One region of the Peribacillus sp. YIM B13477 genome, then DNA from elsewhere that is predicted to be linked to it. Evidence: a T-box and tRNA genes for the amino acid it is inferred to sense, from the RefSeq annotation. Region 1 holds a T-box; the other holds one or more tRNA genes.

The links. A T-box is a leader RNA that pairs with one kind of tRNA and senses whether it is charged. The one in region 1 lies ahead of glyQ (glycine--tRNA ligase subunit alpha), so its partner is inferred to be a tRNA-Gly.
Region 2: it has a tRNA-Gly gene. The T-box ahead of glyQ (glycine--tRNA ligase subunit alpha) is inferred to sense a tRNA for this amino acid. The anticodon was not compared.

The regions. Positions count from the first base shown of each region.
Region 1 is NZ_JBHZPD010000001.1:273,981-277,400, reverse strand. Features, by position in the region: gene glyS (glycine--tRNA ligase subunit beta) at 1-863, opposite strand, end outside; gene glyQ (glycine--tRNA ligase subunit alpha) at 850-1,746, opposite strand; T-box leader at 1,842-2,018, opposite strand; gene recO (DNA repair protein RecO) at 2,077-2,829, opposite strand; gene ACFX4H_RS01330 (YqzL family protein) at 2,863-3,006, opposite strand; gene era (GTPase Era) at 3,106-3,420, opposite strand, start outside.
Region 2 is NZ_JBHZPD010000002.1:905,748-909,167, forward strand. Features, by position in the region: gene ACFX4H_RS11105 (hypothetical protein) at 1-96, opposite strand, end outside; tRNA gene ACFX4H_RS11110 (tRNA-Gly) at 1,399-1,472, opposite strand; gene ACFX4H_RS11115 (YbjN domain-containing protein) at 1,664-2,077, opposite strand; gene ACFX4H_RS11120 (hypothetical protein) at 2,225-2,359, opposite strand; gene ACFX4H_RS11125 (NADP-dependent oxidoreductase) at 2,516-3,420, opposite strand, start outside.

The DNA of each region.
Region 1 (3,420 bases):
TTAACAGGGAAATAACGTTGGTGTTCCTTCATTGATGTGATAAGTACCTCAGCAGGAAGCTCAAGGAATTCTTCTTCAAAATGTCCAAATAACACCGTTGGATACTCTACCAAATTATTTACCTCTTCAAGCAGATCTTCATCGACAGGGATGATCCAGCCTTTCTCCTGCTCAAGCTCTTTAATCTGATCCAATATAACTTGCCGGCGTTTATCTGGATCTGCCATTACAAATTGTTCTGTCAGCGTATCTTCGTACCGTTCCGGCTGCTCGATGATGGCGCTATTGCCTAAGAAACGATGTCCTTTTGTTTCACGGCCCGTTTCCACATCAGCAATGCTGAATGGCACTATTTCATTGCCAAATAAGGCAATCAGCCATTTAATCGGACGGACGAAGCGGAGCTCCTGATTGGCCCAGCGCATATTTTTCGGGAACGTCATGCCGCTGATGATTTCACCAAGCTCAGATAAAAGCTGAACGGTCTGCTGTCCTTTTATGAATTTATTCACATGGACATATTCCACACCCTTGAGTTCTTTAAAATAAATGTCCTCTGAAGTCATGCCTTGACCCCTGACGAATCCCAATGCTGCTTTAGACCAGTTGCCTTCGCTGTCCAACGCGATTTTTTTTGCCGGACCTTTTGCCTCTTCTTCGATATCCTTTTGGGATTCTTCCACGTCCTTCACCAATACGGCCAAACGTCTTGGTGTGGAAAAAGCTTCAACCGTCCCGAATTCTATCGCTTTTTCCGTTAGCCATTTCTGCACTTTATCTGACAACTGTTTCATTGATGCTGTCACAAAACGGGCAGGCAGCTCTTCCAATCCAATCTCCAATAACAAATCACGCTTGCTCATTTGTATTCTCCCCTTTCACTTTCAGGATCGGGAAGCCTAATTTTTCCCGCTCTTCATAGAAGGTTTTGGCAACCTTACGCGCTAAGTTACGGCACCGGGCAATATAACCCGTTCTTTCCGTCACCGAGATGGCACCTTTGGCATCCAAAAGGTTAAATGTATGGGAACATTTCAAAACATAATCATATGCAGGATGTACAAGTCCTTCTTCCATTTGTCGATGCGCTTCCTTTTCATACATCGTGAAAAGCTGAAACAGCATGTCAAGGTCGGAGGTTTCGAACGTATATTTCGAATGTTCGTATTCCGGCTGACCAAATATATCGCGAACAGTGAATCCATCTGTCCATTCTAGGTCAAATACGTTTTCCTTATCTTGAATGTAAGAGGCGAGACGTTCGATCCCGTATGTAATTTCCACGGAAACCGGTTTACACTCAAGGCCGCCCACCTGTTGGAAATATGTAAATTGCGTGATTTCCATTCCATCAAGCCACACTTCCCAACCGAGTCCGGCACACCCTAGAGATGGATTTTCCCAATTGTCCTCCACAAAGCGAACATCATGCTCGAGCGGATTTATCCCTAGAGCACGTAATGAATCCAAATATAACTCTTGGATATTGTCAGGCGACGGCTTCATGATCACTTGGAACTGATGATGCTGATACAGTCGATTAGGGTTCTCACCATAACGACCGTCAGCAGGACGGCGGGAAGGCTCTACGTAAGCCACGCTCCAAGGCTCCGGTCCAATGGCTCTCAGGAACGTGTATGGGCTCATCGTACCTGCCCCTTTCTCGACATCATAAGCATTCATCAATATGCAGCCTTGCTCAGACCAATGCTTTTGTAACGTTAAAATCATATTTTGAATATTCATCGTACACCTCCAGGTTATTTAAACGGCTTTTAGATTATAGGTCGGAAACCCATTACATTTTGGCAAACAAAAAACTCCCGTCCCTATGCGAAATGCATAGGGACGAGAGTTTACCCGCGGTTCCACCCTAATTGCCGTTTACAAAACGGCCTCTTTTCAAAGCAACATGCTCCGGAAACGCCCTTCCCTGTAAATCCATATCCCGGCTTCCACCGTCCCGGGTTCGCTTTTTATGGAGAATGACAGATACTCTTTTCCATCAACGCAATCTTCTTATTTTGATGATTAGAATTTTATACAAACTAGCATGGAATGTCAATAGGTCAGAACCTAAAACATATCTTTCATCGTATCAATCTGTTTCAGGAACTTTTTTGATTTCAAAAGCAGACCGGAATATTCCTCATAATATGCATCGATGATCTTCCGCAGTTCTTTTTTCGTTTCAGGCTTGACGGAAATGTTTCCGAGCCTTGATAAATCTAAATAATAAAAAATCCGAAGCAATTTGACGGCTGCAGGTGAAATTTTAAAATGATAAGGGTCTTTCCCCAGACAGCGGTGACAAATAAAGCCCGCTTCCCGAAGCGAGAAGGAGAATTCCCCTTCCGTTTCACCACATACGGCACACTGATTCAACACTGGGTTAATCCCATTGACGGGCAGCATCTTCATTTCAAAAATGAATGTCAAAACCTCCGCGTCATATTCCTCGTTTATGTAATGCAAGGTTTGCAAAAGCAATTCATACAAATATGGATTCGGTTTCTTATCCTCGACGCTTTTATCAAGCAATTCAACAATATATGAAGCATAAGCGGTGGCAAAAAGATCCTCCCTTATGAAACGGAGTGAATCGACCATTTCGCCTTGCTGAAGACTGCCGAGTCCGGTTGAAGTGGTTACAAGAAAATACCCGGAGCAAAAAAGCTGTGTGACGGCAGAAAGCCTGCTGTTAGGTTTACTGGCCCCTCTCGCCATGACGCCAATTTTCCCTAGCTCACGGGTATATATAGTAATGATTTTGTTATTTTCTCCATATGCAGTTCGCCTTATGACAATGCCCTCACATTTTTGGAGCATACCAAGACACCACCCATGCTCGCCAAGGCTAACCTATGAAACAGGAAAATCAATTTCTGCTAGCTCATCATTCAATCCCAAGTGTCTTTCCTGTCTTTCGACTTCTATCTCCTTAAACAGCAAATAGGTGTCCACATTACCTGTTTCAGTGAATAATTCCCAGGTAAAATCCAACATATAAAGCCCACCTTTCATTTTTAACTAGCATTATGAATATCCGACCATATGATTAGCTTGACCGTTTTCCTAACTTTCATGATGCGTAAATTTTGTTAATTAATACTCGCTTTCATTGAAGCCGTAATCGCGAAGCTGGCTTGCTTTGTTACGCCAATCCTTCTGTACCTTCACCCACAGTTCCAAGAAAACTTTAGAGCCCAATAGGTTTTCGATATCCACCCTGGCACGGCTGCCGACTTCTTTAAGCATTTTCCCTTGCTTTCCGATGACAATGCCTTTTTGTGAATCCCGTTCGACAACGATAGTCGCCATGACATTAATGGTGTCGCTATTGTCCATCTTTTTAATTGAATCGATGACAACAGCCACTGAATGTGGAATTTCTTCCCGTGTCAGGTGCAGCACCTTCTC
Region 2 (3,420 bases), on a different contig from region 1:
CGACGTAAACGTCTCCGGGGTCTCGACTAGCCAGTTACTCGGCAGGAGTGTCGCATATTTCTTCCATCTTTTAAGGATTAATGTAAAAAACCTCAAGGATCACCCCGTCTTAAACTTGGTTCGGGAAAAGTCCAGCCTACAGGTATTCTTAAATCACATTTCGGTCAATTTCTAGTAATCCGCTCCCTTTCCGCCGACTGTCTGCCAAGCCTCCTCGACGTAAACGTCTCCGGGGCCTCGGCTAGCCAGTTATTCGGTAGGAGTGTCCCATATTTCTTCCATCCAATGTGGATTATAGGTAAAAAAAACTTAAAGGATAAACTAGTCTCAAACATAATTCGGTGTGAGATCAGCCTACAGTTTGTTCTAGAAAACATTCCAGCTGATTTCAGAAATCCGCTCCCTTTCCGCCCACTGCCTGCCAAGCCGCATCAAAGCGAGCGCCTGCGGGGTCTCGGCTAGCCAGTTTTCGGCAGGAGTGTCGCAACTTTCTTCCATCCAATTAAGGAGTTCTGGAAAAAAATACGAAAGATAAATTAGTCTTAAACATGGTTCGTGATGAAACCGGCCTGCAGTTTTTTCTTTTAAAACACAAAGTTGATTGGAACGTAAGGTACGAGACTCCTGCGGGAAAAGCGTGGCATGTGAGACCCCGCAGGCGCGCCGAGGAGGCTCCCGCCCGCCCGCGGAAAGCGAGTGCCTGAAGTGGAAATCAACGTTCCCATTTTACAAACCCACAAAAAAAAAGACTGTCGGCAAACAACTATTATCTAGTTTGTAGACAAAAGGGTTCTATCAAAATAAAACAAAGTTAATTGGAACGTAAGGTACGAGACTCCTGCGGGGAAAGCGTGGCCAAGGGAGACACCGAAGGCGAGAGCCAAGGGCGGACCGCCCGCGGAAAGCGAGTGCCTGTAGTGGAAATCAACGATCAGATTTGATAACCCTCAAAAACACTTTCCGTTTCACCCCAGAAATTCATTCCCTTCCCTCCGACTGTCTGCGAAGCCTCATCAAAGCAAACGTCTCCGAGGTCCCGGCTAGCCGATTTGCAATGGTTACTTTCTGCCTTTTGATTGATAATCAACGATGATACATAAGCCTGGCACGCCTCTCTCTTCCCCATTAGCAAAAAAAGCACAAACTTATTCAAACTGATTCTACTAAAATAGTTAACCATATTGACTAAGTTTGTGCTGCATCGAAATCCCCACACTCCCGGATGAAGGATTAATCAAAAATTTTTTGGGCATGACATACTGTATTACCGCTTCGATGAAATGCAGGCAATTTGGACAATAAAAAAAATCCCACTGTAAACAGTAGAATTCTTGTAATAATATTTAAACGCAAAGCTTCGTTCTCCAGGTAACGAAACCCTACGTTATGAGTATGTATTGGAGCGGGTGAAGGGAATCGAACCCTCATCATCAGCTTGGAAGGCTGAGGTTTTACCACTAAACTACACCCGCATATTCTTGTAGAAGTTTGTCGAATTACCAATCAACAAAATTAATTATATAGTTTAATGTGAAAAAATGCAATAGTTTTTTAAAAAAAAATTAATAATTAGCGTATTGTAACGTTAATATATTCATTCACTCTAGTAAGTATGTTAAAAAGTCCTCTGATTCAGAGAACTTTTTTCATCCTATATGATGATTTAAGACCAAATGACTTCCATTAAACGCGGATAAACCTGCTGTGCCGTTTCAAGCAGCATGATTAACTTCCTGAACGCCAGATCCGGTACGATATCCCCCTCGATGGAGAATGAATAACGAATCGAAATGGTCCCATTTTCTTCATAAAGCTTGGAATACCTGAAATTAGCATTAAATTCATTTAACAGTGTATGTACATCCTGCTTCTTTTCAGGGTTCTTCAACTCGGCGACATTAAAGCAAAATAAGTCCGCCACATTTTCATCTTGATTGAAAGCAAATACTAAAAGGACCTTCCACCCGTCCTTTAACTTTTGCTCGGCTCTAAAAAAGGTGGTGCCATCTTCATTCAACTCATTCATATAGATTTTCTCACTAGTTAAAAAATCACGAAATTTAGCAACGTTTGACATGGTTCATCACCTTTCTGTTCATAAGTCCATTTTATAATGAAAACAAGCATTTTTACAGACTTTTCTATTATCCTGCCAATTTCCCCCTATTAACAGGGGCGACCTTAAAAGGAAGGGTTTCATATATGAACTCCCTTCCTGGATTGATTATCCAGTTGCTTCTCCGCAAAACTGAAGCGCTACTTGCAGGTCCAAAATTCCCTGGCGGATTTTTGAGTATCGTTCCATTTCAGGAACTTCTTTATTCGTAAGTGGTCGACCTTTATCTGCCGCTATCGTCATGGTTTATCCTTCAAATGGTTTAAGAGATACCACTAATATATATTTACTTGAAAGGAAAACGGCCTTTTCCCGATTGAATATCGAAAAAGGCCGCTTTTGTTATAGCTGCTTAAAAATCACAACGAAGAACCTTCCTCAGCTTTATTTCCATAAAACTTATAGTTGAGCGAATTCGGGTTCCGCAACTTTTACAAGCTGTTTTCCGAGGTTCGTTCCTTTAAACAGACCTAAAAATGCATCCGGTGTGTTTTCGAACCCTTCAATAATCGTTTCTTCATACTTAAGCTTTCCTTCTTGAAGCCACTTACCTAATTCCGTAGCACCCTCCTGGAATCTAGCAGCATAATTTCCAACTGTGAAACCTTTCATTAGTGCACTGGTTTTGATCATTGCCGATTGCAGACGCGGCCCTAGATCTTTTCCTTCCGCGTTATATGAGGAAATCGCCCCGCATAATGGAATTCGGGCATTCGCATTCAAAAGTGTAAAAACAGCATCGGACACCTCGCCGCCAACATTATCGAAATAAACATCGACTCCATCAGGAACAGCATTGGCTAAATCTGTCGCAAAACTATCACTTTTATAATTTACGGCTCCATCAAACCCGAGCTCTTTCGTTAAGTACTCAAGTTTTTCATCCGAACCAGCGATGCCAACAACCTTCGCACCTTTAATCTTAGCAATTTGTCCGACTACTGAACCAACTGCTCCAGCCGCTCCTGAAACGACTACCGTTTCACCTTCTTGAGGTTTACCAATATCAAGCAAACCAAAATAAGCAGTTAAACCTGTCATTCCAAGAATCCCTAAATGAGTTGTGACCGGAGCCACCTTGGGATCAATCACACGGATTTCCTTTTCAGTGACAACTGTGTATTCTGCCCAGTCGATATTCCCAACAACGACATCCCCTTGTTTGAAGGAACTCGATTTCGACTCAACAACTTCAGCAACAACGCCCCCCGTGATGACCTTATTCAATTCAAATGGAGCTATATATGATTTGGTATCTTGCATTCTGCCACGCATGTATGGATCGACAGATAAATATAGTGTAC